3 regions of the Proteiniclasticum sp. C24MP genome follow, and region 3 is predicted to be linked to each of the others. Evidence: riboswitches for the same ligand, from Rfam matches in the RefSeq annotation. Region 3 holds a riboswitch; each other region holds the start of a gene.
What was found. Region 3 has a riboswitch for lysine ahead of ACHAL6_RS09025 (transporter substrate-binding domain-containing protein). Riboswitches for the same ligand answer to the same signal wherever they lie in the genome.

Region 1 (10,746 bases), on a different contig from region 3:
GAAACCATGCTGAATGAATTCAAGAGGGTCCTCACCGACCGCGGAGTCTCTGAGGACATCGCCTTTGAAGCGGCGGAGAACTTTGCCATGACAAGCCTTGACGGAGTCTATTCCCATGGCGTCAACAGATTTCCGAGAATCGTAAGCTACATAGACCGCAAGGTCATCAATCCCAAGGCCCTGCCCGAATGCGAGATGCATTTCGGTGCCATGGAAAGATGGAACGGGAACCTGGGACTTGGAAACATCAACGCCAAGCGTGCCATGAAAAGAGCCTGCGAACTGGCTGAAGAAAACGGAATCGGGGTTGTGGCACTGAGAAACACCAATCACTGGTTAAGAGGCGGTGCATACGGATGGCAGGCCGCCGAAGAAGGATACATCGGCATCTGCTGGACCAATACCATGCCTAATATGCCTGCCTACGGCGGAAAGGACCATAAGATCGGCAATAATCCTTTCATCATGGCAGTGCCAAGAACCAGCGGGGAACATGTGGTACTGGATATGGCCATGTCCCAGTTCTCCTATGGAAAGCTGGAAGACTACAGAATGAAAGGGAAAGAACTGCCCATTCCTGGTGGATATGATCAGGCAGGGAAACTGAGTACGGATCCGAAAGTCATCGAGGAAACCAGAAGAGTTCTGCCCATCGGTTTCTGGAAAGGAAGCGGACTTTCCATCGTGCTGGATATGATTGCGACGGTTTTAGCCGGTGGCAACGCCACTCGTGATATCGCCAAGGATGACCAGAATGAGTCGGGACTGTCCCAGGTCCTCATAGCCATCGATCCGAAGAAATTCAGTACAGCAGGAGAAATCGACACCATGGTCACCCGCATTGTGGAAGACCTGAAATCATCGGAAGTGGATGAGGAAATCGGCAGGGTATCCTATCCCGGTGAATCCACCATCAAGAGAAGAAAAGAGAATCTTGAAAAAGGCATTCCCGTGCTGGAAGAAGTCTGGAACAGGATCCTTGCTCTGTAAAACCTGCTTTGAAAATCTCTGAAAAGTTTATCGGTTAAAAGGATTACATCAGGTGACAACGGGAAACAAATTAAGAGATGTATAATTATTCAACGATTATAAGCGATTCGTTTGACAATAAAACAAATTAAATGTAAGATAGCAATAATTTAATACAGCCGTGTGAAAAGAGGTCGCGTCTAGTCAAGAGTACCGTGAAAGGGAAAGGGGCTGACGCCGAAGTACATTGTACTGGGCCCTGACTGAACAAGTCAGGGACTATTTCCAGATCGTTGCCCAATGGTCTGGAAGTGCGCTTTAACATGGCAGGGCGACTGCAAGGTATATTCATGACCGTGAGCATTCGCTCACGGTCATATTTTTTTATCTGCAGGAGGACAAACCCATGAGACTATATGGAACACAGAGCATCATAAACAATCATCTTCACATCGGCGGTGTCAGTACTAAGGACCTGGCCAGAACCTATGGAACCCCCCTCTACATCATGGATGAGGAGGAAATGAGATCCAGAACCAGGCTATTCAGAGAGAATTTCATCCATGAGAGAATCGAGACGGAAGTGATCTATGCCTCCAAGGCGTTCATGACAAAAGCCATGGCAAAGCTCATAAAGGAGGAAAATCTATCGCTGGATGTGGTCTCAGGAGGAGAGCTCTTCACAGCACTTGCAGCGGGCTTCCCAGCGGAGAAGATCTTCTTTCACGGAAACAACAAATCTCTGGAAGAACTCGTCTATGCAGTGCATAGCGGCGTAGGAACCATCATTCTGGACAATGAGGACGAGGCGGAAAGACTGAGAGGGATTCTGGAAGAGAGAGAAAAGAAGCAGAGAGTGATTCTGCGGGTGAATCCCGGCATCGAAGCCCATACCCATGAATACATCAGCACCACGAAGAATGATTCGAAATTCGGTCTCAGCATCTTCAGTGCAGACACCGTGGATCTCATAAAAACCCTTGATGCGGATCCCGTCTTTGACTTTCGAGGTATCCACTGTCATATCGGATCCCAGATCTTTGAAGAGGAATCCTACTTCAAAGCTGTGGAGGAAATGCTTGGCTATGTGGGTAACCTGAAAGAGAAGGGCATAGCGATTAGGGAACTGAACCTTGGTGGAGGCTTTGGGGTCTCCTATGAGGAAAAGGATACGCCCATGGTGTATGAAAACTTCCTGAAAGCACTCCTTGAACATGTAGCAGGGATTTCAGAGCAGATGGACCTTCTGCCCCTGAAAGTGCTCATCGAGCCTGGACGTGCCATTGTGGCCAATGCGGGAACCACACTTTACGAGGTGGGTGGAACCAAAACCACCTATGGGGGAAAGAAGTACGTCTTTGTGGACGGCAGCATGGCCGATCACATCCGTACGGTTCTCTACGATGCAACCTATACAGCATGCCTGGCAGACAGGATGGAGGATCCACAAGAGGAAGTCTATACGGTGACGGGAAAAGCCTGCGAGTCCGGAGATATTCTGGTGAGAGAAGCGCATCTTCCGGTACCGGAAAAAGGAAACCTTCTGGCGGTGTTTTCCACAGGTGCCTACCACTACTCCATGGCGTCCAACTACAACCGCCTGAGAAAACCGCCGGTGATCTTCGTCAGAAGCGGAAAATCAAAGGTTGTGGTGAAGAGAGAGACCTATGAGGACCTCATAAGAAATGATCAGATGGAGGAATATTAAGCGATGAGAACAGTACTGAAATTCGGCGGATCCTCGGTGGCCGACCTTGCGAGAATGAAAAGCATCGCAGAAAAGCTTGCGAGAAGACAGATTGAGGGAGAAGAGCTGGTGGTGGTGGTCTCCGCCATGGGAAAGACCACCAATCAGCTTCTGTCCATGGCAAGGGAAGCATCGGAGAATCCGTCTAAAAGAGAAGTGGATATGATGCTGGCCACGGGAGAACAGATCTCCATAGCCCTTCTCACCATGATTCTTCAGGAGAAAGGAGTGAAGGCCGTATCCCTAACGGGATACCAGGCAGGCATTCTCACGGAAGGCATTCATACGAAGAACAAGATCAGAGACATTGATCCGAAAAACATCGAAAAATATCTGTCCGAAGGATATATCGTAGTGGTGGCGGGATTTCAGGGATTCAATGAAAGCGGCGAAATCACCACCCTGGGAAGAGGAGGATCCGATACCACAGCAGTGGCTCTGGCGGCAAAGCTTCATTGCCACTGCGAGATCTATACGGATGTGGACGGCATCTACGGAGTGGATCCGAGGCTCTATCCCAGGGCAAGGCACATGGACTCCATCACCTATGAGGAGATGAAGGAAATGGCATTTCTCGGTGCCAAGGTCATGGAACCCAGATCCGTGGACATTGCCCAGAACTACGGCGTCATCATCTATGTGGGCTCTGCCCACGAAGACAAAAGAGGAACCTATATACAGGAAGGAGAAAAAAACGTGGAAGAGAGAAGCATCACCGGTCTGTCGGTACTGGAAAACATCATGATGGTCACCATCAGTCATCTGCCGGAAAGAAGCATCCATACGGCAGACATTTTCACAAAACTGGCAGAAGAGGAGATCAATGTGGATATGATCAGTCAGACGCCCATGCCGGACGGATCCGTAACGCTTTCCTTCACGGCTTCAGCCGAAGACAGAAAGCTCATGGAATCGGTGCTGCACGAAGTGGTGGATGAGCTCCCCGGAGCGGAGCTGACGACCACCACTGAGATTCTGAAGGTATCCGTGGTGGGATCAGGTATGAGGACCCAGAGCGGTGTAGCGGCTAGAATCTTTACGCTCTTTGCGCAAAACGGCATCACCTTCAAGCAGGTGAGCACATCGGAGATCTCCATCTCCTACACCATGGAGAAAAAGCATAAGGAGAAGGCGGTAGAGCTCATTGCAGATGCCTTTTCTCTGTAAGGAGGGTGAGAAACATGAAATTCACAAAATATCACGGGACCGGAAATGACTTCATAGTCCTAATAGAAAAGGATCTGGAGGGAAGAGAAGAAAGTGAAACGGCCAAAGCCCTCTGTCATAGAAACTACGGCATCGGCGCAGATGGACTGCTCATCGTGAAGGAGTCTCAGGTGGCGGACCTTAAAATGGCCTACTACAATCAGGACGGCAGTGTTGCACCTATGTGCGGAAACGGGCTGAGATGCTTCGCAAGGTTTGCCCATGAAAATGATCTGGTGGAAAATGACCGGTTCCAGGTGGAAACCCTGGCGGGGATTCTTCCAGTGGATGTATCTTCTGGGTATGAGAGAATCCGTATCGGGCTCATGAAGCCATCTTTTCATCTCACTGCACCCCATGTGAGAAGGGAGGTTTATGAGGGGGAAATTCTGAACCTTGCGGTCAATGGAAGAAGCTATGATCTTCATGTGCTCTTTCTCGGGACCCTGCATGCTGTGGTCTTTACGGAGGATGAAGTGCCCTATGAGGATGCCGATGGCCTCTGTCACCATGAATTCTTTCCGGAGCACATCAACGTGAACTTCGTAAAGGTGGAAAGCGAAGAGGCCATAAGGCTTCTGACCTTTGAACGCGGAGTGGGCTACACGCTGGCCTGCGGAACAGGTGCCGCATCCGCTCAGGTGACTGCCCATAAACTGGGCTTCACGAAGCCCAAAGCAAAGGTCCATGTGGATGGAGGAATGCTTGAAGTCACTGTAAAAGACCAGGTGTTTCTGGAAGGACCCGCTGTATGCATTGCGAAAGGAGAGATGGAAATTGGACAAGCTTAATCTGGCCATAGTAGGAGCCACCGGTATGGTGGGCAGAACCTTTCTGACGGTTCTGGAAGAGATGGAACTTCCTCTCGGGAATCTGGTGCTTCTGGCATCGGAAAGATCTGCCGGAAAGAAGGTTCTCTTTCAGGGAAAAGAGATCGAGGTGGAAGAGCTCACGGAAGGCTCCTTTGACAAGGAAAGATTCCAGTACGCCCTCTTCTCTGCAGGAGGAAGCATCTCAGAGATCTATGCACCGATCGCCACCCAAAACGGCATCACCGTCATCGACAACAGCAGTCAGTGGCGTATGCATGAAGAAGTGCCTCTGGTGGTTCCGGAAATCAATATGAAGGCTGTAGAAGACCATCTTCTCATCAGCAATCCCAACTGTTCCACCATCCAGTCCGTTCTGCCACTGAAGGTGATCCATGATCTCTATCAGGTGGAAAGAGTAGCCTATACCACCTATCAGGCGGTGTCGGGCTCCGGGCAGAAAGGTGTGGAGGATCTTCTGGGCACAAGAGCAGGAAAAGAGCCTTCCTTCTATCCCAAGGTCATTTCCGATAACTGCCTTCCGCAGATCGATGTGTTTCTGGAGGACGGTTATACGAAAGAAGAGCAGAAGATGGTCGATGAGACCAGAAAGATTCTGGAGGATGAAAAGATGAAGGTCACAGCCACCTGTGTCAGGGTACCTGTTCTTAACGGACACAGCGTTGCCATGAATGTCACCTGCAGAGAGAAGATCGATTACGAGGCGCTTAGAAAAGCGCTGGCTTCCTCTGAAGGAATCATCTATTACGAAACAGACTATCCCACAGCCAGAGATGCCACGGGTCAGGACCAGGTCCTTTTGGGCAGACTGAGAAAAGATGAGAGCCTGGATAATTCACTGCACCTCTGGTGCGTGGCGGACAATATCAGAAAAGGCGCAGCAAGCAATGCTGTGGAGATTTTAAAGAGAGTATGGGAGGAAAGAAGATGAGTTTATGGATTGGAGCGGGGGTTGCCCTGATCACCCCTTTTAAAAACGGAGAGATTGATTACGCGTCACTGAAGCGTCTCATAGAGTGGCAGATTGAGGAAGGTACAGATGCGCTCATCATGGCAGGTACCACAGGAGAGTCCGCCACCATGTCCAAAGAAGAGAAGCTGGCATTATTCAGCTTCACCGTGGATCTGGTCCAGGGCAGAGTGCCTGTCATTGCAGGCACAGGGTCAAACTGTACCAGTGACACCATCTCCCTTTCCGTGGAAGCGGAAAGGATAGGTGTGGACGGACTTCTTCTGGTGACGCCTTACTACAACAAGCCCAGCCAGAGAGGACTTTATGCACACTACAAGGCTGTGGCGGATGCGGTGAAGCTTCCCGTCATACTCTACAATGTGCCAGGACGGACCTCTGTGGATCTTCTGCCTGAAACCGTGGTGAAGCTTGCGGAGATTTCCAACATCGTCGGTCTCAAGGAAGCTTCCGGTGAACCGGACAGAGCGGCAGTCATTCTGCAGGAGGTGAAGGAGAACTTCAGAGTCTACTCCGGAAACGACAATGAAATCTATGACTTCATGGCCAAGGGAGCCCATGGCGTCATTTCCGTCTTATCCAATGTGGTGCCTAAGGCGGTCCACGAGATGGTCTATGACTATGTGGAAGGAAGAGCGGAAAAATCTCTTGCGAGTCAGAGGGCATATGAAAATCTGACGTCCTCTCTCTTCATGGAAACCAATCCGGTACCGGCCAAAGAAGCGCTGAACCTCATGGGATACGAGGCAGGGGAGTTCAGGCTGCCTCTTGTGGGGCTGGAGGAGCAGAACAAGGAGAAACTGATCTCTGTTCTCAGAGCCTATGGTCTCATGGAAGGGGGCGCAGGAAGATGAAAGTGATTCTATTCGGCGCAGGAGGGCAGATGGGCAGAGCCATTTCAGCCCTCTATGAGGAAGATCATCCGGAGGTGGAAGTGGTTCTGGTGGACAGGGAAGAGAGTGCCTATGTATCTTCCATGGGCGGCGCGGATGTGGCCATTGATTTTTCAGGGAAGGAGGCCCTCGGCACCATTCTCTCCTACTGCAGGGAAAATCAGGTGCCTCTTGTTATTGGAACCACCGGTCATGAGGAGAAAGACCTGGCTGAAATAGAAGAGGCGGCCAGACTCATTCCTATTATTAAAAGCGGAAACTACAGCCTGGGGGTCTATGTGCTGAAGCATCTGGCAAGAGAAGCGGCGAGGCTTCTGGGAGAAGATGCGGATGTGGAAATCATCGAGAAGCATCATAACAGGAAAAAGGATGCACCCAGCGGTACAGCGCTGCTACTGGCTGATGCGGTGGATGCAGGCGGCGTTCCTCATGAAAGGGTCTATGGACGAGAAGGGGTCTCTCCCAGAAAGAAAGGAGAACTGGGCATTCATGCAGTGCGTGGAGGAAGCATCGTCGGAGAACACACAGTGCTTTTTGCACTGGAGAGTGAAAGTCTGGAGCTCGTCCACAGGGGAGAATCCAGAATGCTTTTTGCCAGAGGAGCGGTGAAAGCGGCGCAGTTCATAATAAACCAGAAACCGGGTCTGTATGCTATGGACCATATGATGAAAGGATGATTGAAAATGAGTGAAATGATGTTACAGGATGCCTATGCCATTGCGGCATTCATCAAAAATGCGGAAAAAAGCACCCCGGTGAAGCTCTATGTGAACGGAAATCTGGAGGGGGCCGATTTCGGAGCCCTGAAAGTGTTTGGTGAGGGGAACAGCCGGATCCTCTTCGGAGAAGCAAAGATGGTGGAGGAATTTCTGTCTCTGTACAGGGAGAAAATCACCGATATGGTGCTGGAAAACGACAGAAGAAATTCTGCCATTCCCCTTCTGGACCTGACAAAGATCGATGCGAGAATCGAGCCGGGTGCCTTCATAAGAGACCATGTGGTCATCGGGAAAGGGGCAGTGATCATGATGGGTGCGGTCATAAACATCGGTTCCGTCATCGGTGATGGCACCATGGTGGACATGAATGCCGTGGTGGGCGCAAGAGGAACCATCGGAAAGAACTGCCACATCGGCGCAGGCGCCGTGGTGGCAGGGGTTCTGGAGCCGCCCTCAAAGACTCCGGTGATCATCGAAGACGGGGTCCTTATTGGAGCCAATGCGGTGATTCTTGAAGGCGTCAGAGTCGGAAAGAATGCGGTGGTGGCGGCAGGAGCCATCGTCACGGAAGATGTTCCGGAAGAAGCGGTGGTGGCGGGTTCTCCTGCAAAGGTGATCAAATACAAGGACGACAAGACACGGGAAAAGACGAAACTTCTGGATGATTTGAGGTGAGAATATGACGCTTATGCGTGAAGATCAGAACTATGTACTGAATCTCTATAAGAGAATTCCTCTGGAGATCGCCCGCGGAGAAGGCATGTATCTCTATGACAGGGAAGGAAACAGATATCTTGATTTCTATTCAGGGATTGCCGTGAATACCCTGGGTCATGGACATCCTGCGATAGCGGATGCCATCAGAGAGCAGATGGACGCTTTTCTGCATCTCTCCAATTACTTCACAACATCCGCTCAGGTGTCCCTTGCGAAGAAGCTGGTGGAAAACAGCTTTGCCAGCAAGGTGTATTTCGCCAATTCCGGTGCGGAAGCCAATGAAGCCATGCTGAAACTTGCACGTAAATACGGACAGGGCTTCCATGGAGAAAAAACCAGGTTCGTATCCGTGGACAGGGGCTTTCATGGGAGAACCATGGGCAGCATGAGTGTCACGGGGAATGGAAAGTATAAGGACCAGTTCGGGAAATCGCTTCAGGATGTGGTGCATATCCCACTGAATGATGTGGATGCCTTAAGAGAGGCTGTGGATGAAAACACCTGTGGCATCATTTTTGAGATCATACAGGGAGAAGGGGGACTTAGGCAGGTCACAGAAGAATTCATCGCCGCCATCAGAGAAGAAGCAAGAAAACATCATGCGCTGATTCTGGTGGATGAGGTGCAGACTGGGCTCATGAGAACGGGGAATCTTTTCTCCCATGAAGCCTATGGCCTGACTCCCGATGCCATGACTCTTGCCAAAGGGCTTGGGGGAGGACTTCCCATCGGCGCCATGCTGGTTCATGAAAGTGTGGAAGATGTACTGAAGCCGGGAGACCATGGATCCACCTTCGGTGGCAATCCAGTGGCCTGCGCTGCGGGGAATGCCATGCTTTCCGTGCTTCTGGAAGAGGGATTCAAGGAAGAGCTGAAGGAGAAGAGCGGATATCTTCTGGAAGGCCTTGAGATGCTCATGGACCGGCATCCGCTGGTCATCCGTGAAATCCGGGGAGAAGGACTCATGCTGGGACTGGTTGTGGGCGCTCATGCGGAAAGAGTGAAAGAGAGAGCGCTGGAGCATCATCTTCTGCTTAATGTGACGGGCAATGAAGTAGTGAGGCTTCTTCCGGCACTGATCCTCAGCAGGGAGGAGATCGATCTTTTCATTGAAACCATGGATGATGTGCTCAGCGGGATATAAGGAGAAGAACATGGATATGGAGATGCTGTTTGAAGAAGTGAAAGAAATAAGAAGAGACCTGCACCGCATACCGGAGCTTTCCTTTGATCTGCCTCTGACATCAGGCTATATCAGAGAGAAGCTTCTATCCTACGGCTATGAACCTGTGAAAACGGCAGGAACAGGCTGGATTGCGGTGCTTGAAGGAAAGTCGGGAGATGCTGTGGCCTTTCGCGCGGACATGGATGGGCTGAAAGTGACGGAAAAAACAGGCAGAGCTTTTTCTTCAAAGCATGAAGGCTTCATGCATGCCTGCGGTCATGATGGACATATGGCCATGCTGCTTGGCTTTGCCAGATGCCTCAAAAGCTTGGAGCAGCCGGAAAAGACTGTGGTTCTTGTCTTTCAGCCGGCAGAAGAAGGCCCGGGCGGAGCAAGGGTCATCATGGAAGAGAGAATTCTTCAGAAACTGAATGTGAAGAGAATCTATGGTTTCCATCTCTATCCAGGCCTTGCCAAGGGGAAAATCGGACTCTGCAGCGGACCTTTCATGGCCAGAAACGGAGAGTTCGACATCACAGTTCAGGGGGAAAGCAGTCATGCAGGACAGCCTCATCTGGGAAATGATGCCCTGGTGGCCGCGGCTCAGATGATTCTTGCCATACAGAATATCCTCTCGAGAAATCTTGATCCCCTTTCGCCTGCAGTGATCCATGCGGGCATGCTTCACGGTGGATCGGCAAGAAACATCGTGGCAGGAAGTGCCAGGATCGAAGGCACCATCCGAGCCTTTTCCAGAGAAACCTATGAGGATATTAAAAGTGCTCTCAAGAGAACGGTGGATGGCATAGCTATTATGAACAGAGCAGTCATGGACCTTGAAATACGGGATTTCTACCCGGAAGTGAAGAACGATCGGATTCTTGTGGAAGAGATCCGAAGTCTGCTCAGTGAAGAGGAAGTGGAGATCATGAAGCCTTTGATGCTGGCGGAAGACTTCTCCTTCTATCAAGAAGAGATTCCAGGCGTCTTTCTGTTTCTTGGCACAGGAGATGAAGCGGCAGGGCAGATCCATCCTCTTCATCATGAGAAGTTCGATTTCGAGGAAAGTGTTCTTCTCACAGGAATCGAGATGTACAGAAGGATACTTGAATCGCTATCATGACTGAAATGAAATCCACTTGTCCCGAAAAATGATCAGCACCATAGTATGATGAGGAGTCTCTTGATGTTCAGGACTTTGAAGCGCCTATAATATCACGTTAAGTGGTATTATGGGCGCTATTTATTATTTTATTGCGTAATGTGAAGTTTAGAGATATTATGAGGACAAGAACACGGTATGTGATAAAGAAGATAAAGAAGATAAATAAGATAAAGGAGATATATGATATGAAAGAAATAACCTTGAAGAAACTGAGAAATTTCAATAAGATCATGGGTGGCCTGCACTTTGTACAGGGAGCCATCATGCTGTTTCTGGCTACCAGCGTCATTCAGAAAATAGGAGAGTTCCAGCCCACCATCACCCAGAACTATCTGGAGTTCAATCAGCAGACCATGTCCCTGGAG
Region 2 (10,746 bases), on a different contig from region 3:
AGGCAACCTGTTTCTGGCGGTCTTCCTTTTCCTGACTGATATGATCATCCAGATTAACCTCTCTAAGACCTCGCACCTGATACCTGTGAATCCCCGTGAGGCTCTTGATGTCGTAATGGGTGGCGACGAGAAGAAAATGCTGCCGGTCTCTGAAAAAGTTAAGCAGTCCGCCTACTATGGCCATGCCTTCCACAGGATTGGTGCCCCTGGCCGGTTCATCCAGAACCAGTAATGAGGGCATCTCATTCATTCCTTCCATGACTTCTGTGATCTTCACCACTTCTCCCCCAAAGGAGGATAGTCCCTGGTCGGGATTCTCCCGATCCACGGAAAGAAGATGCATGCTGCCAAGAACCGGAGTCTCCATTTTACTTGCAAAGGGCAGAATACCCAGCTGGACCAGCACCACATTGAGAAACAGGGTCTTCAGACTGATGCTCTTGCCCCCCATATTGGCACCGGTGATCACCGTACTTCCTCTTCTCACTTCCAGTGAGACGGGGACAAACTCCCGGCCTCTTCCTTTGAGAAGTTCCGCGAAATAAGGATGATATCCTTCCACCATATGGATGGAAGGCAAGTCACCTACTACAGGCAGGGTGGTAACGAACTTTTCAGAAAGCACCGCTTTTGCCAGAAGAAAGTCCAGCTCCCCGATGATATCCATATTGCGCAGCAGTATCCGCGCATAGGGCTTCAGCTGATCCGAAAGCTCTCTTCTCACTTCATACTCTCTCACTTCTTCTTTTGCCACGATTTTTCTTCTCATGACAAGCAGCTCATTTTTCTCTTCCGGAGTTCTGAGGGAACGGATCATTTTCTCAATCTCTTTCTTATCCCGTCTGATGACCCTTAACTCCTCATCATACTCGTCATAGATGTAGAATGTGTTTAACCCTGTTCCAGCTGGATCAAGCAGATCTGCAATCACATCCAGCCTCTCCAGCTTCAGCTCCTGACTGAGGAGGAAAGATCGGATTTCTTCAATCCTGTGCATTCTTTTCAGAAAATACTTGATCTCAAAGAGATCCAGCTCGCTCAGTACCAGTCCTTCCTCTACCGCCAAAACGGTGTTTCGGATATCCCTAAGCTCATGCAGAAGGAGAAAGAGCTCCTCCGCCGATTCTCTGAGGGAAGGCAGTCTGTCTCTCAGATCTCTGGTTCTTTCAAGCTCTCTTTGAAGGGCTTCTTCCTTGTCCTTTCCATAAAAGGACAGTTTGCTCTTATGTTCTTTTCCGTAAGGGCTTCCGGTCCTGATCAGGTCCATGACGAATTTCAGGCCCATGTCCTGCTTCTCTTTCCTGCTGAAATGCATCATTTTCCCTCCTTCCATACACGAAGACTCTTCACCGGAATCTCCGTTTCCTTCTGAATCCTTCCTATGAGTTTTTCAATATCCACTTCAAAACCGCCCTGATCGTAGGGATTGACGATGATTTCTTCCACTCTGATCTCCTCCACCACCTGCAGAGAAATCTTTCTTCTAGAAAGCCTGCTCATCATTTCAGGACTGATCAGTAAGCTTGTTCCATCTGCAAGTATGAAATCCCGGTTTCTGAAATGCTCATCCGCCAGAAGCTCTGTGAACAGCTGATCTGTAGCTGCTCCTTTTATGTAGATGGCTTCCGTATCATTCGAAAGCACTTTACGTATCTCCTTCCCCAGAGAAAGCGCCAGCTCCCCCTGCACTCTCTCCCAGTTTCCGTTTTTCACAAAGGCTCTTCCAGCTTCCTTCGGAAGCGAATGCTTCGTTACAGGAAGGGTCAGAGATTTCAAAGCATTTCTCGTTTTCTCCAGAATCTTATCCTGACTCTGACTGACACTCACGCCAGTGCAGAGCACCGCTCCTTCGGTTCGCGTGGAAAAAGACATGCGGGACAATGCACCATCCACGATGAACAGACAGTGCTCTTCAATCCTTCTCATGCTCTTCTCTATTTCAAGAAGATCGCTGCTCCTTGAAGGCCCGGCTATTTCCACAAATCCGTCAGAGAGAGCACGAAAGATGATGATTCTTCCCAGTGCACTGAATATGCGGGTACTCTCCATGATTTCCTTTGTCACATCACACCTGGATAAGAGCTCCTCCGAAGTTGCTATAAGTGTTCCTTCGCTGATATAGATTTTCGGCTTGTCTCCTTTTGTGACCAGGTCTCTTTCTTCCCCATCCCGTCCGATGGAAGTCAGAGCCAGCACCTTCTCTTTGTGATGCACCCGGGCTTCTTCGATGATGAGATTCAGAAAAGATGTTTTCCCCGTATTCTTTCCCATCCCCATAATGGCCAGAGAAGATAAACGAAACAGCCCTTTCATTTACGATCTGGCCTTGCGGAGTACTTCGGAATTTCCGATGTTGATGGCATCGCCCTCAAGAAGGGAGGATATGCCTATATTCTCCACTTTTCTCTTTCCCTGGCATACTTCACACTGACAGGTTTCTTCATAGGAGTCCGGTTCCGTATAGGTAGTGATGACCCCTTCAAAATTTCTGAGAATGACCTTATGAGTGCCCTGACTGATCACATAGTTCGGCATGACAGGAATCTTTCCGCCACCGCCTGGTGCATCCACCACAAAGGTCGGTACACTGAATCCTGACGTATGTCCACGAAGCCCTTCAATGATTTCGATCCCCTTGGATACGGGAGTTCTGAAGTGTTCCAGCCCCATGGAAAGATCGCACTGATAGATGTAATAAGGTCTTACTCTGATTCTCACAAGGCCATGGACAAGCTCCTTCATCACATGGACACAGTCATTGATTCCCTTGAGAAGAACAGACTGGTTCCCAAGAGGAATTCCGGCATTGGCCATTCTTTCGCAGGCGGCTTTGGATTCTTCGGTGATTTCCGAAGGATGGTTGAAGTGGGTGTTCACCCAGATGGGATGATACTTCTTCAGCATATTCACAAGATCCTCGGTGATTCTCTGAGGCATGACCACAGGCACTCTACTGCCGATTCTTATGATCTCCACATGAGGAATGGCACGCAGCTTCCTGATGATGGCTTCCAGTCTTGCATCACTCATGAGCAGAGCATCTCCGCCCGAAAGAAGCACATCACGGATGCCTGGTGTATTTCTGATATAGTCGATGGCCTTATCGATTCTGTCGTTGCTCATGGGACTGTCTGTCTGTCCGGCAAAGCGTCTTCTCGTACAGTGTCTGCAGTACATGGAGCACTGATCTGTAATGAGAAGCAGCACACGATCCGGATATCTGTGAGTAAGACCAGGCACCGGAGAATCTTCATCTTCATGCAGGGGATCCATGAGATCCGCATTGGACGTCATGATCTCCATGGCGGAAGGAACTGCCTGAAGTCTTACCGGATCCCTGTGGTTCTCCTTATCCATAAGTGTCAGGTAGTATGGCGTAATCGCCATTCTAAGGGATTTCGTGGCTTTCCTTGCTCCTGCTTCTTCTTCTATTGTGAGAGGGAGATATTTCTTAAGATCCTCTACTGTTTCAATTCGATTCTGTACCTGCCACAGCCAGCTGTTCCATTTCTCATCTGGCACATCCGGAAACATTTCTTTCCTGTTATTCTCTGCAAATCTGTTCATCACATACTTCCTTTCTATACATAGAGTTCTTCAAAAATTTTTCTCAGGGCTTCTGACTCTCTCAGCTCCTCCAGAGTGATTTCAGCATGACCTTTGGTGTAGCCGTTTCCTACTATCATCGTCACATCTTTCCCTACCCCTTCTGCCCCTAACGCAGCCTTGGTGAAGCTGGTGGCCATGGAGAAGAAATAGACGATTCCTCCGTCTCTTACGGGCAGAATGGTGCTCATTTCCGTGTTCTGCACATTCACCACATTGATGGCAATGTCATATTCTCTTCCTCCATTCATCTCCAGTGCCCTGTTCATGACCTCCACTGGTTTTCTCGCATCTCCTGAGAAGGCCTTGTGACAGAATCGGTTCTTAAGAAGCAGCTCCAACGCTTCCTCTCGAAGGTCCGTTGCCACTACATTTCCTGTGGGTCCTACTCTCTTCATGGCCTCATAGGCACACATCATCCCTGATTTCCCAGTTGCTCCCAGAATCAGAACACTGTCTCCAGGCTTCACCATTTTCGCCACCTGGGCAGGTGCTCCTGCCACATCCAGTGCTGCAAGTGCCAGATTCTCATTCATGTCCTTCGGGAGCTTCGCATAGATTCCTGATTCAAAGAGAATGGCTTTCGCTTCCACTTCCACACGGTCGATGTCTTTTTTGATGTCCTTTATCTTCTCGATCTTAAGCGGTGTCAGGGACAGTGATACCAGTGTGGCAATCCTGTCTCCTGCCTTAAGATCGATCTTATCTTTCAGCGCATCCCCGATCTCTTCTACGACGCCGATGAGCATGCCACCGGAACCGGTGACGGGGTTCTGCATCTTCCCTCGATCCTCTACGATTTCCATGATCTTTCTGCCGATTTTCTCCGTATCATGTCCCGCTTCTTCTTCGATCTGCGTGAAACTTGCAGAATCGATATTCAGCGCAATGACATCCACCAGAATCTCATTGTCATAGATGTCCATATCATTATCAATTTTAAGTGCCGCCTGTGGCAGAACTCCTTCCGGGCTTATGACCCGATGGGTGCCATATCTGCATCCTGTTTTCTTCATCGTCACTTCCTCCAAATGGTAGTTATTTACTGATGCCCAGTATCTGTCTTGCTTCATGAGGTGTAGCCACTTCTCTTCCAAGAATGCCTGAAAGCTCCACCACTCTTTTCACAAAGTCTGCATTGGACTCCGCCAGCTGGCCTTTCTTTAGATAAATATTATCTTCAAATCCCACTCTCACATGGCCTCCCAGAAGAATCGCCATGGTGCTCAGCGGAAGCTGCACTCTGCCGATGCCCGAAACCGTGAAGGTGCTTCCCTCAGGGAGCGATTCGGAAAGATAGATGAGGTCTCTTGGTTCTCCTGAGATCCCGCCATTGACCCCCATGACCAGATTGAAATGCATGGGTGATTCGATGTGACCTTTTTTCATGAGTCTCACGGCCATATCGATCATGCTTTTATCAAAGACTTCACATTCCGGCTTGATGCTTCGATCTTTCATTCTTTTTGCGAATTCGATGATCATGTTTTCCGTATTGACGAAGATCTCATCCCCTCCGAAATTCAGGGTTCCACAGTCAAGGGTCGCCATCTCAGGCGAAAGCTCCAGCGGCTGAAGCCTCTCGTCTGCACTCATGCCTACAGCACCACCGGTACTGGGCTGAATGATCACATCCGGGCACACTTCTCTGATTTCCTTCATGCAGGCTGCATATCTCTCCTTGCTCTGTGTCGGCGTTCCATCATCTTCACGGACGTGAAGATGAATGACGGATGCACCTGCATCATAAGCCTTTTTCGCCTCGTTTCTGATTTCCTCAATAGTATAGGGTACATTGGGGTTATGTTCCTTCGTCACTTCCGCTCCGCAGATGGCTGCGGTGATAATGAGTTTCTCCATTATTCCGATTCTCCTCTCTGCTTTTCGAGCGGGACGACACAGGTTCCCACTGCCCTGCATACGACGATGGGTTCCTTCAGCACATCACAGGCGGACTCGCTAAGGTCTCCTCTTGGAACGATGACTTTTCTCGCTTCAAATTCCATTTTTCTGGAAGTCTTTCCTTCCTTGATGATTCTCCCCACTGCCTCTATATAGTCCCCGGCGTAGACAGGTGCCAGAAACTCCACTTCCTCATAAGCCCTGAAGAGCCCTTCATCCCCATCTCTCCTTATGAGAAGCTCCGTAGCCACGTCTCCGAAAAGCATCAGCATTCTGGCTCCATCCACAAGACCTCCCCCATAATGCGCATCATGGGCACTCATTCTTAACCTGATCATTGCTTCCATTATTCTTTCCCCCTTATCCTCCACTGCATCATCCTTCAAAAAAGCACAACAAAAAAGAGCACCTTTATGTTTTAAAAACATAAATAGCGCTCCATGTATACCTACATGACAGTGATAGGCTTTGTGCCTTTTCACCAGGATCTGCAGAAAAACCCTTTTGCTGCATTCCTTCGGCGGCCAGCTATTCATGGTAAAAGAAGGGTTTCATATCATTACCATTACCTTCTGGTCGCTCCTCTATTTAGAAACGATGATTATGTGCGTTATCGTATCTATTATACTCTGTAATCGTTTAATAAATCAACATCCAGATAATAAATTGTCATATTTTTTTACTATTGACATGTTCACTTTACTAAACCGTTACTATTTATGCAGAATATCTCCATATTATTAAGACTAAACGCATATTCATGCTTCTGTCCTTCCGAAGAGATGTACTCTGTTTCTTGACAGGTTTCATTGCTCTATGGGACTTCAGCTGATATACTGACAAAAAAGGGGGTGTTACGAAGTGTCAGGAAAGAGAAGAATTCTGCTGGATCTGGCTGTAACTCTTGATGGATTCATCGAGGGAACACATGGGGAAATCGACTGGTGCATCATGGAACCGGAGATGGATTTCAACAGTTTTCTGGATCAGGTCAATACAATTTTCTTCGGACGAAAGAGCTACGAATTATGGAAAGAATTACTGTCTGATGATGATATCACCATGGAAGACAGAGAAATGCTTGCACGCATCAGCAGCATGGAGAAGTACGTTTTTTCAAGAACCCTTGCGTCCACGCCCGATTTCACGGTGTTGTCGGAGCATCTGACGGATGAAGTAGAGAAGATTAAAGCGCAGCAGGGAAAGGACATCTGGCTCTATGGAGGCTCTGATCTCATCACCACCTTCATGGAGAACAATCTCGTCGATGAATACAGACTCTCCGTTCATCCTGTACTTCTGGGAGAGGGAAAACCGCTTTTCACCGTTACCAGCAGGAGGAATCTTCTTTTAAAGAAAGTGAATACTTATCCATCTGGTGTTGTGCAGCTGATCTACCATCCAGCTGATCGGCCTTGAGAATAAAATTTGATTTATAAGGAGATGCCTATGTTTCGTGAACCAAGACGCAAAAACAGAACCTTACCCGAAGAACACATTGAAGAGATTCTTAAAGAAGGTCTCTATGGAGTGCTGGCTACCACAGGAGTAGATGGCTATCCTTACGCAACACCCCTGAGCTACATTTACCATAACGGAAAAATCTACTTCCACTGTGCTCCTTCAGGAATGAAAATGGAAAACATATCCAATTGCGATAAAGTCTCCTTCACTGTAGTCACCGATGTGGAGACACTCCCGAACCAGTTTTCCACAAGATACAGAAGCGTTGTTCTATTTGGCAGAGCAAAGGTTATTGAAGGCAGTGAAAAAGATGCCGCACTGGAAGAGATCATAGAGAAGTACGCACCTGATTTCATAGATCAGGGGCAGCTGTACATCAAAGGCAAGAAAGAAATCACTTCCATTATAGGTATTGAAATTGAATATCAGACTGCCAAAGGCAGACTGGAATAAGCAGCAAAAAGAGAAAGCAAGGCCAGACTTTGCTTTCTCTTTTCAGGTTCTATAAAAAAATACTGTGCATACTGATAATTTAAAAGGGGTTCCAACGAACCTCTTTTGGTGTCTGATTATTTTATGCTATAGCTGATCTTACTATAGCCTGGGATTATGCGATGAAATAATGGATAAGTGGTGGCAGAATCAGTAAGAGGGCTAGAAAGAAAGCAGCAGCCTCGTAGTCTTCTGAGATAACACTGCCTTTTCTTCCCCTTTGTACCATCCTTTAAACTGCCATCTATTTCTGTAAATCACAAACAGGATAACCAGGACAGCCACAGCACCTAACCACTCAAATCGAGAAACACCCATGGACTTATAAACGATGCTCAGAACCATGGAGTAAAAACTTCCTGATATGAAAAAGATCAGGAGGATTCGCAGTACCTCTAAAAACAATCTCATTGCACACTACCTCTCATACTCTTGTTTATCTTTATGTTCTCTGAAACTTTGAAAGCAATCTATTTCCACCATAATATCCATGCAGAATCTCTTATGCAGATCCTACAATGCCTTTTTCAGAAGATCTGAAAGTTCTTCATAGGTCAGCACGATGGGATTCCCTTTCATGCTGCTGGCTCTCATGGACTTTTCAATGATTTCTCTGAAATCTTCTTCCGTCATGCCGAATTCTCTGAACTTGGGTATGGAAAGATGTTCACACAGGTCCATGACCCATTTCATCCCGTCTTCAATGGAAGCGTCTCTGTTTCCTGTCAGAATTTCAGCTGCCTCCTTGTATCGGGCAATGGCTGGATTCTCCTTTTCTCTTTCCATCAGCGCCTTCACGTTGGTCTCTATGGAATGAGGCAGCAGCCCTGCACAGACGATTCCATGAGGGATGCCATACATGCCGCCAATGACGCCGGCAAATCCATGGACTACCCCAAGTTTCGCATTGGCAAGAGCAATTCCACCGAAAAGACTTGCCAGAAGCATTTCTTCCCTGGCTTCCAGGTTCTCGCCCTGGTCGTAGGCTTTTCTGAGAGACCTTGAAGCGAGCCGCATCCCATCTCTGCAGAATGCATCCGTCATGGGATTGGCCAGATGGGAGACAAAAGGCTCGATGACCTGTGTCAGAGCGTCAAGACCTGTGCTTGCTGTAACGCCCTTCGGCATGGAGACCGTGAGAAGCGGATCAAGCAGCACCAGCTCAGGAACCATATAGGAGCTTCGAAGGCTTACCTTCACCTTGTGCTCTGAAGAGCTGATGACTGCATTCTTTGTGACTTCTGCGCCTGTTCCTGAGGTGGTTGGTATGGCGATGCAAGGTGCAGATGGATTGGAAAGGGCCTTTCCTTCTCCGATGACTTCCAGATAGGATAAGATGTCACCTTCATTCTCCAGCATGGCGGCGATGATTTTTCCGCTGTCGATGACGCTTCCGCCTCCACAGGCGATGACCATGTCGCACTTTTCATCTCTTGCCAGATCCAGTCCTACTTTTGTGGTATCAAGGCTTGGTTCATCTGTCACTTTGAAGTGAGCGGACTTCACACCCTCTTCCTCCAGATAGCCTCTGATCTTCTCTGCGACTTCTCCTCTGCTTCCTGTCACGATGAGGGCTTTCTTCCCGAAGGGTTTTGAAAGCGCACCGATCCGGGCCAGTCCGTCTCTTTCAAAAATAATCCGATCCGATGTCATAAACTCAAATTTATTCATTCTCTTCCCTATCCTTCCATAATCTTCACGAATACGTTTCTGTTTCGTGGTCCATCAAATTCACAGAAGTAAATGCCCTGGTAACCGCCAATGACAAGTTCTCCCTCGTCAATGATCATTTCCAGTGAAAAATTGAACAAACTGGATTTAATATGGGCTGCAGAATTTCCTTCTTCATGCTTATAGTCGTTCTCAAAGGGGATCAGGTTGTTCATGGTTGCAAGCATGTCCACCATGACATTGGGATCCTGATATTCCGTTATGGTTACAGCCCCTGTTGTATGAGGAACAAAGAGCAGGCATATACCTGACGCTACCCCACTTTCCTTCACCAGTCTTTTTACCTCGTCAGTGATTTCAATCATATCCGTTCTTTCTTTCGAATCCACTTTCAGTTTTATCATCTTGACTTTCCTCCTGTATTTATAGTTTATTTCCACTCTACTCTCATGATATCATTATCCACATGCAAATCAAATGCGAAGAAGTTTTATAAAAATGAACTTTTTATGGTGAAAGAGAAATCTTATAATCAATATCCAGTAAGAATTGTGCATTCTGTCAATAGATTTCAGATCGGTTATGAATTACCATGGAAACAAATGAAAGGAGCTGAAGTATTTTGGCAAGTGTAGAATTACAGAATGTATGGAAAAGATATTCAGGAAATGTAGACGCAGTAAAAGATTTCAATCTTAAGATAGAGGATAAGGAGTTCGTCATTTTTGTAGGGCCATCTGGATGCGGAAAATCCACAACTTTACGAATGATTGCTGGACTTGAGGAAATAAGTGAGGGTACAATAAAGATAGGTGATCGGATCATCAATGATGTGGACCCCAAAGACAGAGATATTGCCATGGTTTTCCAGAATTATGCGCTCTATCCCCATATGACGGTTTATGACAATATGGCTTTTGGTCTGAAGCTGAGAAAAATCTCAAAGTCTGAGATCGATGAAAAAGTGACTGAAGCGGCAAGAATTCTGGATATTGAACATCTGCTGAAAAGAAAGCCGAAAGCTTTATCTGGAGGGCAGAGACAAAGAGTTGCCTTAGGAAGAGCCATAGTAAGAGATCCCAATGTATTCCTTATGGATGAGCCGCTTTCGAATCTTGATGCGAAGTTAAGAGTACAGATGAGAACAGAAATATCAAAGCTGCATAGCCGTCTGGAAACAACCTTCATCTATGTCACCCATGACCAGACTGAAGCCATGACCATGGGAACAAGAATTGTCGTCATGAAAGACGGAATTATTCAGCAGGTGGATGCACCTCAGGAAATATATGATCATCCAGCCAATGTATTTGTAGCCGGATTCATCGGATCACCACAGATCAATTTCCTGGAAGCTCAGGTAGTTTCCCAGAACGGAAATATCTATCTGGAATATGATGAAACGCTCATTCCACTCTCCAGCGAAAAAGGAAAGATCCTTCTGGATAAAAACCTTGTGAATAAACAGGTCATATTCGGTGTGAGACCGGAGCATATCAGCTATGAAGAAGAATTCATTGAAAAATTCGGTACACCGACTTTCAGTGCTAAAGCAGAAGTGACAGAAATCATGGGCGCTGAATCTTATCTGTATTTCAGAAAGAATCAGGA
Region 3 (10,746 bases):
TCAGTATACGCTAAAAAGCCATGGTTTTTAAGAGAACCATAGCTTGGAACTGTAAACCGGTGTTTCAGAATACCATCGTATAGATCTTCCGGAATGAATCCAGGTCTTTCATGACTTCATCCAGAAGCCCTGCATGATAGAGACTGATGAAATAGGCGCAGGCTCTGGCAGAGCTTGCGAACATAGTACTCATATTGTATCCGATGTCCGTGACCATATCATAGCCGGCGAGCTCTTCATGAAGCTCCTTCCGGTCATATAAGGTCTTCAGGTAGATCCAGTCAAAGAACAGATGTCTTGGCGTCAGGCTGTAGGGAACATCTTCAAAATGAAAACCCAGAAGTCTTCCTGAGCTCTTCAGTCTTTGATCCTTCGAGACATCAGCAGGATCCGCTTCCAGAAGATCTCTGTATGGGCCTCCTTTTTCAAATACTTTAGCGCTTTCGAAAATATTCATGACAGGGACCCTGTTCCCGTCCCGGGTTTCCGCCAGAAGAGCATCCCCTGTAAGTTTTCTGCCCAAGGGATCAGGAGAGTCTGAAGATACTTCCAGTATCTTTCCTCCGCTTTCATAGGCTCTGATGGCATGATGCATAGATTCGATGGATTTATGTTTCTGATTCAAGCTTTGACCACGAAAATTCTCAAAATGTATGGTCTTCTCCACGATAAGGCCCTGATAAGAGGGTTTCGCGATGAAATAAAGTCGTTTGGCCATTTGTCCTTCACCTCACTAATACTCTTATTATATCAATCTATAGGAATCATTTATTATGATTTTAGAAACCTTCTGTTAACAATGCGCTCCAGAGCTCAAAGTCCAGGTTTTTTTGTCGTATATTGAGGTAAGAAGCAGAAAAAAGGAGGAATTTTCACATGGATAAAATGCGTGCGATGACCATAGAGAAGTTCGGGGACCCTTCGGTTTTCAAATCATCCCTCTTGGACATTCCGGTTCCGAAAGAAGATGAGCTGCTGGTGAAAGTACATGCGGCTTCCTTCAATCCGGCTGATGCCGCCGCAAGAAGCGGCGAGTTCGGAAAGCTCATCGATGTCAGCAGACCCAGAATTCTCGGAGTGGACCTGGCAGGCGAAGTGGTGGCTTCAGGAGACAAAGCAAGGAAATTCAGACAAGGAGACCGGGTCTACAGCTATCTCAGCATCAAGGAGAACGGCTCCTATGCGGAGTATACGGTTCTGAAGGAAAAGGATGCGGATCTCATACCAGAGCGCCTGTCCTATGCGGAAGCGGCCAGCCTCCCGCTGAGCGCCCTCACGGCCTACCAGGGCCTCTATGACCTGGGTGAGCTCAGAGAAAACCAGCGCATCCTCATCAATGGAGCCACTGGTGGAGTAGGTGTCATGGCCGTTCAGCTGGCGAAACTGAAGAATGCACAGATCATCGGTACCGGCAGCACGGAGACCCTTTCCGTCCTCGAGGAGATGGACATCCTTCAGAGCATAGATTACAGAAAAGAGAACCTCACGGATGTCATCACGGAAAAGCTCGATCTCATCTACAACCTTGCCCCGCTGAAAGAAGACGAAATGAAGAAACTGTTCCCTCTTCTGAAAGACGGCGGACGATTCGTCAGCACCACCGGTATTCCAAAGGACGCCGGAGACAAGGACAGAATCACGCTGCTCAGCGAACAGGCTAAAAGAGGCGGAGAAAGACTTCATGAAATCTCGGAACTGGTCGAGGAAGGAAAACTGAAGCCAAGAGTTTCTTCCACCTGGAAACTGGAAGATGTACCAGAAGTCCATAGACTCCATGAAGCCGGCAAGCTTCACGGGAAAGCGGTGTTTCTCATCAGCAGCTAGAAGATGAGCATGGTTTCGAAGTAGGCGCTGCAGGAAAAGCAGAAAAACATTCCTCATGAATGAAAATGGAAGAAGACGCAGCAAGAGAACAGGTCCGTATAAATGGATCTGTTCTCTTGCTGCGTCGGAAGGTGTCTTATAGAGCGGAAACCCCTTACAGAGGTTTCCGCTTTCTTTTCAGAAAATCTCTCATCTATACTGCGGGACTGGTCTGGATCTTGTAGTCTGCGCCGGACAGATGCTCATATCTTCTTCTTGCCGAATCCATGATATGAAGAATCAGATCCTCATAGCCTATGCCGATGACCTTCGCCATCTTCACCAGATCGCTTATTTCCTGATGAAGCCCCGGCAAGGAGTTCACCTCGATGACATAAGGCTTCCCATCCATGACCCGCATATCGATGCGCGCATAGTCTCTTAAGCCCAGCGCCTTGAAGGCAGCTTCCGCTGTGGCTCTGATCTTCTCCTCCACATGATGCTCCACCTGGGCGGGAATCTGAAAACGCACATAATCATCATAATGATGCTTCACTTCAAAACTGTAGAATTTCCTGAACTTCAGAGGCAGATTCGAAAAATCGATGCCCATGACCGGAAGCGTCAACAGCTCTTGTCCGTTTCCAAGAACCCCAACGGTGAACTCCTTTCCGTCTATATATTCATTGATCAGCGCCGGCGGATCGTAGTGCTCTAGAAGATGCTTCACCTTCTTCGTCAGCTCCTCGAAATTGTGCACCAGGGAGTCATCTCTTATGCCACGGCTGGATCCTTCGTTCTTGGGTTTCACCAGAAGTGGATAAGTCAGGTCCATGGCGGAGAGCTCTTCCACCTTCATGCAGGTAAAGAATCCGGGTGTGGGTATGGAGGCTGCCTGAAGCGCTTTCCCCGAGAAGATCTTGTTGTATGCGATGTTATGGGGAAGGGGTCCCGATCCCGTATAGGGAATCCCGTATTTCTCCAGAAGGGAGGGAAGCTGGGATAATCTGGATTCTCCCTGAATACCGTTGCAGAGATTGAAAACAAAATCCACTTTCTCCTTCCTGATTCTCTCAATGAGATTCTCCTCAAAAGGAATTCGAATCACATCATATCTGCTTTTCAGCGCTTTCACCACTGCTTTTCCTACTGATTCCTTGAAGCTGTCTTCAAGAAGCCCTTCTTCGTTATGAAGAATCTCTGCTCTTGATTTGTCTGTCACTACTGCAATTTTCATTTTTACATTCGCCTCATTCTTTCAACCCGATACCGACAACATGTCAGCCAGTCTACCGTTACCATAACACCAAGTAATGAACTGCCGGTAAAGTATCCATTGAGCCCAATGAAAAAGAAGCGGTCAAGTCCTCTTTCTCCTGTCTCAGAAAGGGCTTGCCGCTTCTATATTAATTCTCTTTCAGTGTTCTCTGAAGGAAGGTTCTCGTACGCTCTTCCTTCGGTGCATTGAAGATGTCCTTCGGGTGTCCTTCTTCCACAATGACGCCATCGTTCATGAAGATGACTCGGTCTGATACATCTCTGGCAAAGGCCATTTCGTGGGTCACCACAATCATGGTAAGGCCCGCTTCCGCCAGATCCTTCATGACCTTCAGCACTTCTCCCACCATTTCAGGGTCCAGTGCAGAGGTGGGTTCATCGAAAAGAAGCACGTCCGGCTCCATGGAAAGAGCTCTTGCAATGGCCACTCTCTGCTTCTGTCCACCGGAAAGCTGCTTGGGCTTCGCATTGACATACTGGTCCATGCCCACCACCTTCAGATATTTCAGCGCAGTCTCTTCCGCTTCCTTTCTGCTTTTCTTCAGGACCTTCATCTGGCCCACCACGCAGTTTGAAAGCACATTGTGGTTCTCGAAGAGATTGAACTGCTGGAACACCATGCCGAGCTTGGTTCTATAGGCATTGATGCTCATTTCTTCCCCTAGAATGTTCTTGCCTTTGTAGAGGATCTCTCCGCCTGAGGGTGTCTCCAGCAGATTGATGCATCGAAGCAGCGTGGATTTTCCGGAACCGGAAGCGCCTATGATACAGACCACTTCACCCGCATCCACTCTGAAGTCGATGTCCTTCAGAATCTCGCGATCGCCGAAGGATTTTCGAAGATGACTGATTTCTATGATATGTTCCATTTTCTAATTCCCCCTCGCTTCGCTTTTGTGTGCCAGATCTTCCGGTTTCAGCACCTGCATCTGGTTTCCTGTGAGATTGTAGTTTTCCGGGCCGTCCATTTTCCTCTCGATGAATCTCAGGATTCTGGTTACACTGAAGGTCATCACGAGGTAGATCATGGCAGCTACAATGAATGTTTCCATATACATGTAGTTTACACCGGCAACGGATTTTGTGGCAAAGAACAGTTCTGTAACGGAAATCACGTTCAGAACGGAAGTATCCTTGATGTTGATGACGAATTCGTTTCCTGTGGCTGGAAGGATATTTCTGACAACCTGCGGCAGGACCACATTCATCATGGTCTGAAAGTGAGTCATTCCGATGGACTGAGCCGCTTCGTACTGTCCCTTGTCGATGGAGAGAATTCCTCCTCTTACGATCTCAGACATGTATGCACCGGTGTTGATGGTTACAATGAGAATCGCGGCGAAGGTTCTGTCCATATCTATGCCGTAGGTATTGGCTACCCCGTAGTAGATGATCATGGCCTGTACAATCATAGGTGTCCCTCTGAACACTTCAATGTAGACAGACATGAGACCATTGACGATCTTAAGGAAGATTTTCTTCATGCCTCTCTCCGGCTGCGGTATGGTTCTTATGATGCCGATGACAAGTCCCAGAATCGTACCCAGAATGGTACTGATGATGGAAATCTGTAAAGTGGACAAAGCCCCTCTCAGAAACATCGGCCAGTTGCTTACGGCTATATCAAAAATAGTCTCCAGTGTCATTTTATCCTCCTCGTGGAAAACCGGCTTCAGCACCGCTGAAGCCAGGTATCACATTTTACTCTGCGGAAGGCTGATTCAGAATCGCCTGATCCATTATGCTCTGCTGCTCTTCTACGGAGAGTTCTCCTAGAATGGCGTTGATTTCTTCAACCAGTGTCTCATTTCCCTTCTTGATTCCGACCGCGATGGCTGTATCGTCAGGGGAAGTCTCAAACCCGTCTGTCAGTTCAATGAAAGTGAACTTGTCGTTGGCTGCGGAAGCACTAACCGCTTCCGGTCTTTCTGTCACGTAGGCATCAATGACACCGGACTCCAGGGCCACTCTGATGGCGGAGAAGTTGTCCATGGCTGTCTGCTTCTGTACGCCTTCGATCTGATCGATGACATCGTAGTGGAAGGTGTTCAGCTGCGCTGTGATCTTCGCTCCGCTGAAATCGGAAAGACTCTGTGCACCTGCATAGGCACCGTCTTTTGCCACAACAATGACAAGATCGGACATGTAGTAGTTGTCTGTGAAATCAATGGATTCTTTTCTCTTTTCCGTAGGAGACATACCGGCGATGATGGCATCGATGGTGCCTGACTTCAGTGCAGGAACCAGTCCGTCCCATTCGACCTTGACGATGACAAGCTCTTCTCCAAGACCTTCTGCAATCCTCTTGGCAACCTCCACATCATATCCAGCCGCATATTCTTCCGTACCTTCAATCTTCACTGCGCCGCTTGCATCATCGCTCTGTGTCCAGTTGAACGGTGCATAGCCGGCTTCCATTCCTACCTTGAATACGCCATCCCCTTCGGCATCGATCTTTGTTCCGCATCCTGTTACTATCACCAACGCACTCATGATTACCATGATCATCATACTGATTCTTCTCATTATGTTTCTCTCCTTTTCGTCTGCATATTATACATATACAGCTTCCTATTATTTATAATTATTCATTCTAACGTTTTAATAGTGTTTTTCCGACAAATAAAAAAATACCCGAGACGAACTCAGGCATTAAAATGCAACCCTTGAACCCCTTTCTTTCCCTTGATAAGATAGCTCAACCTTATAACCTGGGTAAGCCATAAGGACAGTCCTGCAGCTCTTAACTGCAAGCCCAGCATAAAGCGGTGAGGCCACTTTACACTTCGGCGAAATTTCCTGTGCCATGGGATCTTTGCTTCCTCTGCTTCTCCATGGTTCTTAAATACCGCTCCTCTACCTCACCTTACAAAGATGAGGTCACTATTAAATTGTTGCCTCTATACTATCTCAATACGAAAAAAGTGTCAACCTGAATTCTGAATAAATATGAGATTGACACAAATCGTGGAACATTATCTGCGCTGTAAATCTTTACACGTACTTTGAAATTCAAAGATTCTCAAAGTTCATTCACCGATTCTGAGCATATTGTCATCCGGACCAGATTCATTCAGGATCCGCTGCATATAATACGCCGTCTTCTCGTCCCCCACTTCCCCCATAAGGCGGAAACCCTCATGAAGTCTCATTTCTTCCGTGAGCTGATCTTCATCACCCCCGAAATAGAGCACATTCAGCATGCCGATGGCTTCTGCCATGATACCTGCTTCCTCTTCTGTGGCGTTCGACTCTTCAAGGAGTCTATGATAGATCCGTGTCGCGGACTTCTCTTCAAAATAGGATTTCGAATAGGCATCCAGAGACCGGAAATCCTTCAGGGCACTGCCCAGCATGATTTCAGTGAGATCCAGTTTTCTGCTCCGGTACTCGATGCCGTACTCTTCAGACACCCGGATTCTGCCGTATTTATGAGGATAAACGGAAAGCGCATTGGTGGCGATTTCGTAGACAGGGTCCATTTCCTCATTGACCGTGATGTCCTGAATGTGGATATGACCTGTGAGATTGAGCTTCACACCGCTTCTTCTGATGATGCCGAGATACTCCTCATGGTTGTCGATCATATATCCTTCTCTGGCGATGCCGCTGTGCATCAGCGCGTTGTGATGGGTCACTGTGATGACTTCAGCCCCTGCCTCCTGCGCACTGTTTAGAACTTCCTTCATCCATGTGAAGGTACCCAGGCTCAGGATCCCTCCAGCTTCCGGATAGCCAAGCTCCATATTTCTCTGGTATCTGTTTGTGTCGATCATGAGAATCCAGGTTTTCTCATTCGCTTTCACGGCATAGCTCAAGGAATTTTCATCTTCGGAAAAAGCCTGCGAAAATCCGTTCTGCTTATAGATCTCCCTGAACGCTTCCGGTGAAACGGTATCTACTCTGGTCTGCTTTTCCCCCTGAAACCCTCTTGCATAGGGATTGTTCACATCATGATTTCCCGGGGTCACATAGACTTCTATGCCCGCATCCTCGATCTCTAGAAAGAGCGCAGCCAGATCCAGATGGCTTTCCCGTTCGCCGTTGTTTGTCAGATCGCCGCTGACAATCAGGCCATCGGGCTTCGCAGCTATGATCTCATCTTTGAAGGCATCTGTAATCCGATGGATCTCATTCAGATTCTTTCCGTCCCCCACTTCCATATACCGCTGAAAGGAAGGGCCTTGATCATTGATGGAAGGGGAAAGGAAGTGAAGGTCCGAGATGACCCAGAGATCAAGCCCTTCCTGCGCCAGAAAAGCCTTTTCCTGGTCACTGTTTTCATTCCTGCCGCTCTTTTCATAGCCGACGAGAAAGAAGGCTGAAAGAATCAGAAAAAGTATGATGACGATGCTCTGTGTTTTCTTCAAAAGTGAACCTCCGATTTCCATGATTTCTGAAGCTGCCCTGTATAGGGCAATCTTTACTGTCTTTTCTCTTTTCCCCACTCCGCTTCAAGAAGCAGAGATATTTCTTTCCTTGCACGGATGTAGTTATAGTAGCCGCTGCTTTGTATTCTCTGATTCAGCGCCTGGGTGGAAAGTCCCAGTTCCCCGGCCAGTTCGATCTGCTTCACTGAAAGGTCATGTCCATGAAGAAGCACCGATTTCTTTACCACTTCTTTCTGGGTGTCTCTCCATCGGCTTTCAATATACCCGCAGAGCCTTATGGTCTCGTTCATGATCCGCACAAGATTTCTGTTTTCGTCTGCTTCGATGCGGATCTTCGTACTGCCGTAATCATTGTCCTCATTTAGCGCCAGAAGAGCTTCCCTCGCGTTCCAGTAGGCGGGACCATCGATTCCGATGCTCAGCTTGCTGATCCTTGTCTCGATGTCACCTACGCCGATGCCGAAGAAAAGCTCCACCTCATCCATGCGGAATCGGATCTCATCGATGATTTCCATGACGGAATCCCCAGATGATAGAAGCCCCTGAAACTCATTTCCGATGGTCATCGAGAAATTCGATGCGATGACCTCCTTATAGTCTCCATTGACTTTCTTCAGTGTATCCGAAAGCATTTTTTCCACCTGAGATCTGGTCTGTGCGGGCTTGAGAAGTCTCAGCTCCCCTATGATCATAAAATACATGTTATCTCTCCTGAAGCTGTTTTTCTTTATTATATCATTGATTCCATCCATTTCCGACTTAAAACCTTTATGAATCCGGGAACAATCAGACTGCAGTGCACTTGACTTTTACTACCCAAGAAAGGAGTCCAGCTCAGTGCGGACTCCTTGTGATTTCAGCTATTTGTATTTTCGTTCGTCTACATCCTTGTCATCCAGTCTGTTACCCACATTTCTCTTGATGAGCACATAGAAGACGGATGCGATGGGTACTGCCAGAAGAATCCCAAGAATTCCGTAGAGTCCTCCCCCCACCATGACTGCCGCCAGCACCCAGAGGGCGGGAAGCCCGATGGAATTGCCTACAACCTTAGGATAGATGAAATCTCCCTCTATCTGCTGCAGTACAAAGAACAGCACCAGGAACCATAAGGCCTGTACAGGACTGTTCACGAAGATCAGGAAGAAGCCGATGGCCATGGCGATGAACGCACCCACAATGGGGATGATCGCTGTCAGGGTCACAAGTACCCCTACAACCACCGCGTAAGGGAATCCGAAGATCAGCATGGAGACCACGAACATCATGCCCAGAATCACCGCTTCCGTAAGCTGCCCTGTGACAAACTTCTGGAAGATGTCGCTGACAAGGATGGTGATGCCCAGAAACTGGTCCACCCTTTTTTCTGGCAGGTACGCATAAAGAATTCTTCTCACCTGCCTGCCCAGATTCTCCTTGTCAAATAGAATGTAGATGGCGAAGATGAGACCCAGGAGAATGTTCATGGCACCTGAGAACAGTCTGGTCAGAACGCTCACCGTGAAGTCCGCCAGGTTGTTTCCACCCACCATGATGACATCCATAAGGGTTTCTCCGATGTTTTCAAGGGAGAGGTCCACATTGTTCAGATAATCTTCAAACATAGGGAAACTGCCCATGATACCTTCCAGCCATACTTTTGCATCTTCGAAGAAATCAGGAAGCATTTTCCCGATATTGTCGAAGGTTCTGGCCATTTCCGGAATGACGATGAGAAGCACCAGTGCCAGGATCAGAATCAGTGTCAGGAGTGCCACAACGATGCTCACTGCTCTTTTCACTTTCTTCTTTCCGATCCCGGAGAAAAGTCTTTCCAGCTGCTTCACATAGATGTTCAGCACAAAGGCCAGGGCACCACCGATAAACAGCGGTACCATCGGTTTCAGAACGGTGCCGAAGACGTCCATGATAAACGGAATGTGTTTTAAAGCCCACGCAAACAGAATTGCGGAAAAAATGATGGTTATCAGGCTTTTTACGGTTTTCTTGTCTAAAATAATGCTCACCTCTTCCTGCAGGGTTTCCTTGCAATATGATTATTTCATTTCTTTCAACTGCTTTTATATTGCTTATTATAGCGTAGTTCCAGAAAGAATGACATGAAGAAAAGCTTAATTCTTTCCATACTTCCATATATTTCCCATAGAGAAAGCGGATAGGCGTGCTATCCGCTTTCTGATCAGGACTCTATGCTGAATTCTCCCACTTCCGGTGAAGCGTTGAACTGCCAGTGGATTCCATACTGGTCGGTGATGCTTCCGTAGATGGGGCTCCACTCCGTTTCCTGAAGTTCCATTTCCACCGTTCCATTTTCCTTCATCCGATAGAAATACTTCGTGACAGTTTCCACATCCTTGCAGATGACCGTGAGATTCATATTGTTTCCCACCTTGTATTCCATGCCCGGGAAGATATCCGACATCATGATGCGGTCTCCTTCAATCTCCAGTTCCGTATACATGATGAGATTCATGGCTTCCAGCGGAACACTGTGATCCTCTTCTCTTATGCCTTCCCCGAAGGTCATGAATACCGGAGGTTTCGTTTCGAAGACCTCACTGTAGTATTCTGCAGCTTCTCTGCAGTCTCCGTTGTAATTGATGAATATCTGAACGCCCATAAAGTACTCTCCTTTCCTGTTTCTCTTCTCTTTATTTTCCCATACCTCAGCCGTGGAGCTGTGTATACTCTGTGTACTTTCAGAAAACTCTTTCTGAAAATGTGAAGTCCCGGCAGAAGATTTCATCCATCTCAGCCAGGACCTCTCATAGTTCTTACTCCGTTATCCTAGGAGAACCCTACACTCTCTTCACATTGAGAGGAGTCTCGTAGATATTGATGTACTTCTGCTCCTCTCCTTCTTTCACACTTTCAAACAGAACCAGTTTGTCCATGAGAATCGGAAGCTTCGGAAGCTTCATCTTATGGTTCAGCTCCTCGATGCCTTCCACGTTTTCCAGATATTCCCCGTTTCTCACCAGTGTGATATGAGGAACATAAGTCGAAGGGTCTTTCTTGTAGAACAGCTTCTCCAGCTCTTCATCCAGCAGCTCACGGATCTCCGCCAGCTTTTCCCTGCTCTTCACCCCCATCCAGATGGTGGACCGGTCTCCTTTTCTGAATTCATCAAGCTCTGCCATATAGGTGAGAAAGAGCTGAGATTTCATGGCCACTTCCTGCATGATCTCCTCTATGACCGGAATTCTGTTCTCCCTGGTTTCACCCAGGAACCTCAGCGTGATATGATAATTGTCTCTTGGTGTAGGATGTCCCT

Region 1: another riboswitch for lysine. It lies ahead of lysA (diaminopimelate decarboxylase); the one in region 3 lies ahead of ACHAL6_RS09025 (transporter substrate-binding domain-containing protein).
Region 2: another riboswitch for lysine. It lies ahead of ACHAL6_RS13520 (hotdog domain-containing protein); the one in region 3 lies ahead of ACHAL6_RS09025 (transporter substrate-binding domain-containing protein).

The regions. Positions count from the first base shown of each region.
Region 1 covers NZ_JBINJW010000001.1:346,714-357,459, reverse strand. Annotated here, with positions in the region: gene yiaK (3-dehydro-L-gulonate 2-dehydrogenase) at 1-990, shown strand, start outside; lysine riboswitch at 1,150-1,296, shown strand; gene lysA (diaminopimelate decarboxylase) at 1,376-2,677, shown strand; gene ACHAL6_RS01775 (aspartate kinase) at 2,681-3,883, shown strand; gene dapF (diaminopimelate epimerase) at 3,898-4,713, shown strand; gene ACHAL6_RS01765 (aspartate-semialdehyde dehydrogenase) at 4,700-5,683, shown strand; gene dapA (4-hydroxy-tetrahydrodipicolinate synthase) at 5,680-6,576, shown strand; gene dapB (4-hydroxy-tetrahydrodipicolinate reductase) at 6,573-7,292, shown strand; gene dapD (2,3,4,5-tetrahydropyridine-2,6-dicarboxylate N-acetyltransferase) at 7,308-8,009, shown strand; gene ACHAL6_RS01745 (aspartate aminotransferase family protein) at 8,014-9,195, shown strand; gene ACHAL6_RS01740 (M20 family metallopeptidase) at 9,206-10,339, shown strand; gene heR (heliorhodopsin HeR) at 10,567-10,746, shown strand, end outside.
Region 2 covers NZ_JBINJW010000027.1:22,853-33,598, forward strand. Annotated here, with positions in the region: gene ACHAL6_RS13495 (hypothetical protein) at 1-1,318, opposite strand, end outside; gene ACHAL6_RS13500 (hypothetical protein) at 1,315-2,271, opposite strand; gene ablA (lysine 2,3-aminomutase) at 2,314-3,567, opposite strand; gene ACHAL6_RS13510 (L-erythro-3,5-diaminohexanoate dehydrogenase) at 3,582-4,622, opposite strand; gene ACHAL6_RS13515 (3-keto-5-aminohexanoate cleavage protein) at 4,645-5,466, opposite strand; gene ACHAL6_RS13520 (hotdog domain-containing protein) at 5,466-5,855, opposite strand; lysine riboswitch at 5,932-6,103, opposite strand; gene ACHAL6_RS13525 (dihydrofolate reductase family protein) at 6,370-6,927, shown strand; gene ACHAL6_RS13530 (pyridoxamine 5'-phosphate oxidase family protein) at 6,958-7,425, shown strand; gene ACHAL6_RS13535 (hypothetical protein) at 7,627-7,875, opposite strand; gene ACHAL6_RS13540 (iron-containing alcohol dehydrogenase) at 7,978-9,135, opposite strand; gene ACHAL6_RS13545 (secondary thiamine-phosphate synthase enzyme YjbQ) at 9,144-9,539, opposite strand; gene ACHAL6_RS13550 (ABC transporter ATP-binding protein) at 9,758-10,746, shown strand, end outside.
Region 3 covers NZ_JBINJW010000011.1:127-10,872, forward strand. Annotated here, with positions in the region: gene ACHAL6_RS09000 (DUF6977 family protein) at 65-718, opposite strand; gene ACHAL6_RS09005 (NADP-dependent oxidoreductase) at 877-1,824, shown strand; gene ACHAL6_RS09010 (ATP-grasp domain-containing protein) at 2,018-3,040, opposite strand; gene ACHAL6_RS09015 (amino acid ABC transporter ATP-binding protein) at 3,210-3,950, opposite strand; gene ACHAL6_RS09020 (amino acid ABC transporter permease) at 3,954-4,727, opposite strand; gene ACHAL6_RS09025 (transporter substrate-binding domain-containing protein) at 4,783-5,610, opposite strand; lysine riboswitch at 5,768-5,948, opposite strand; gene ACHAL6_RS09030 (metallophosphoesterase) at 6,111-7,451, opposite strand; gene ACHAL6_RS09035 (SatD family protein) at 7,505-8,173, opposite strand; gene ACHAL6_RS09040 (AI-2E family transporter) at 8,333-9,478, opposite strand; gene ACHAL6_RS09045 (VOC family protein) at 9,652-10,092, opposite strand; gene thpR (RNA 2',3'-cyclic phosphodiesterase) at 10,271-10,746, opposite strand, start outside.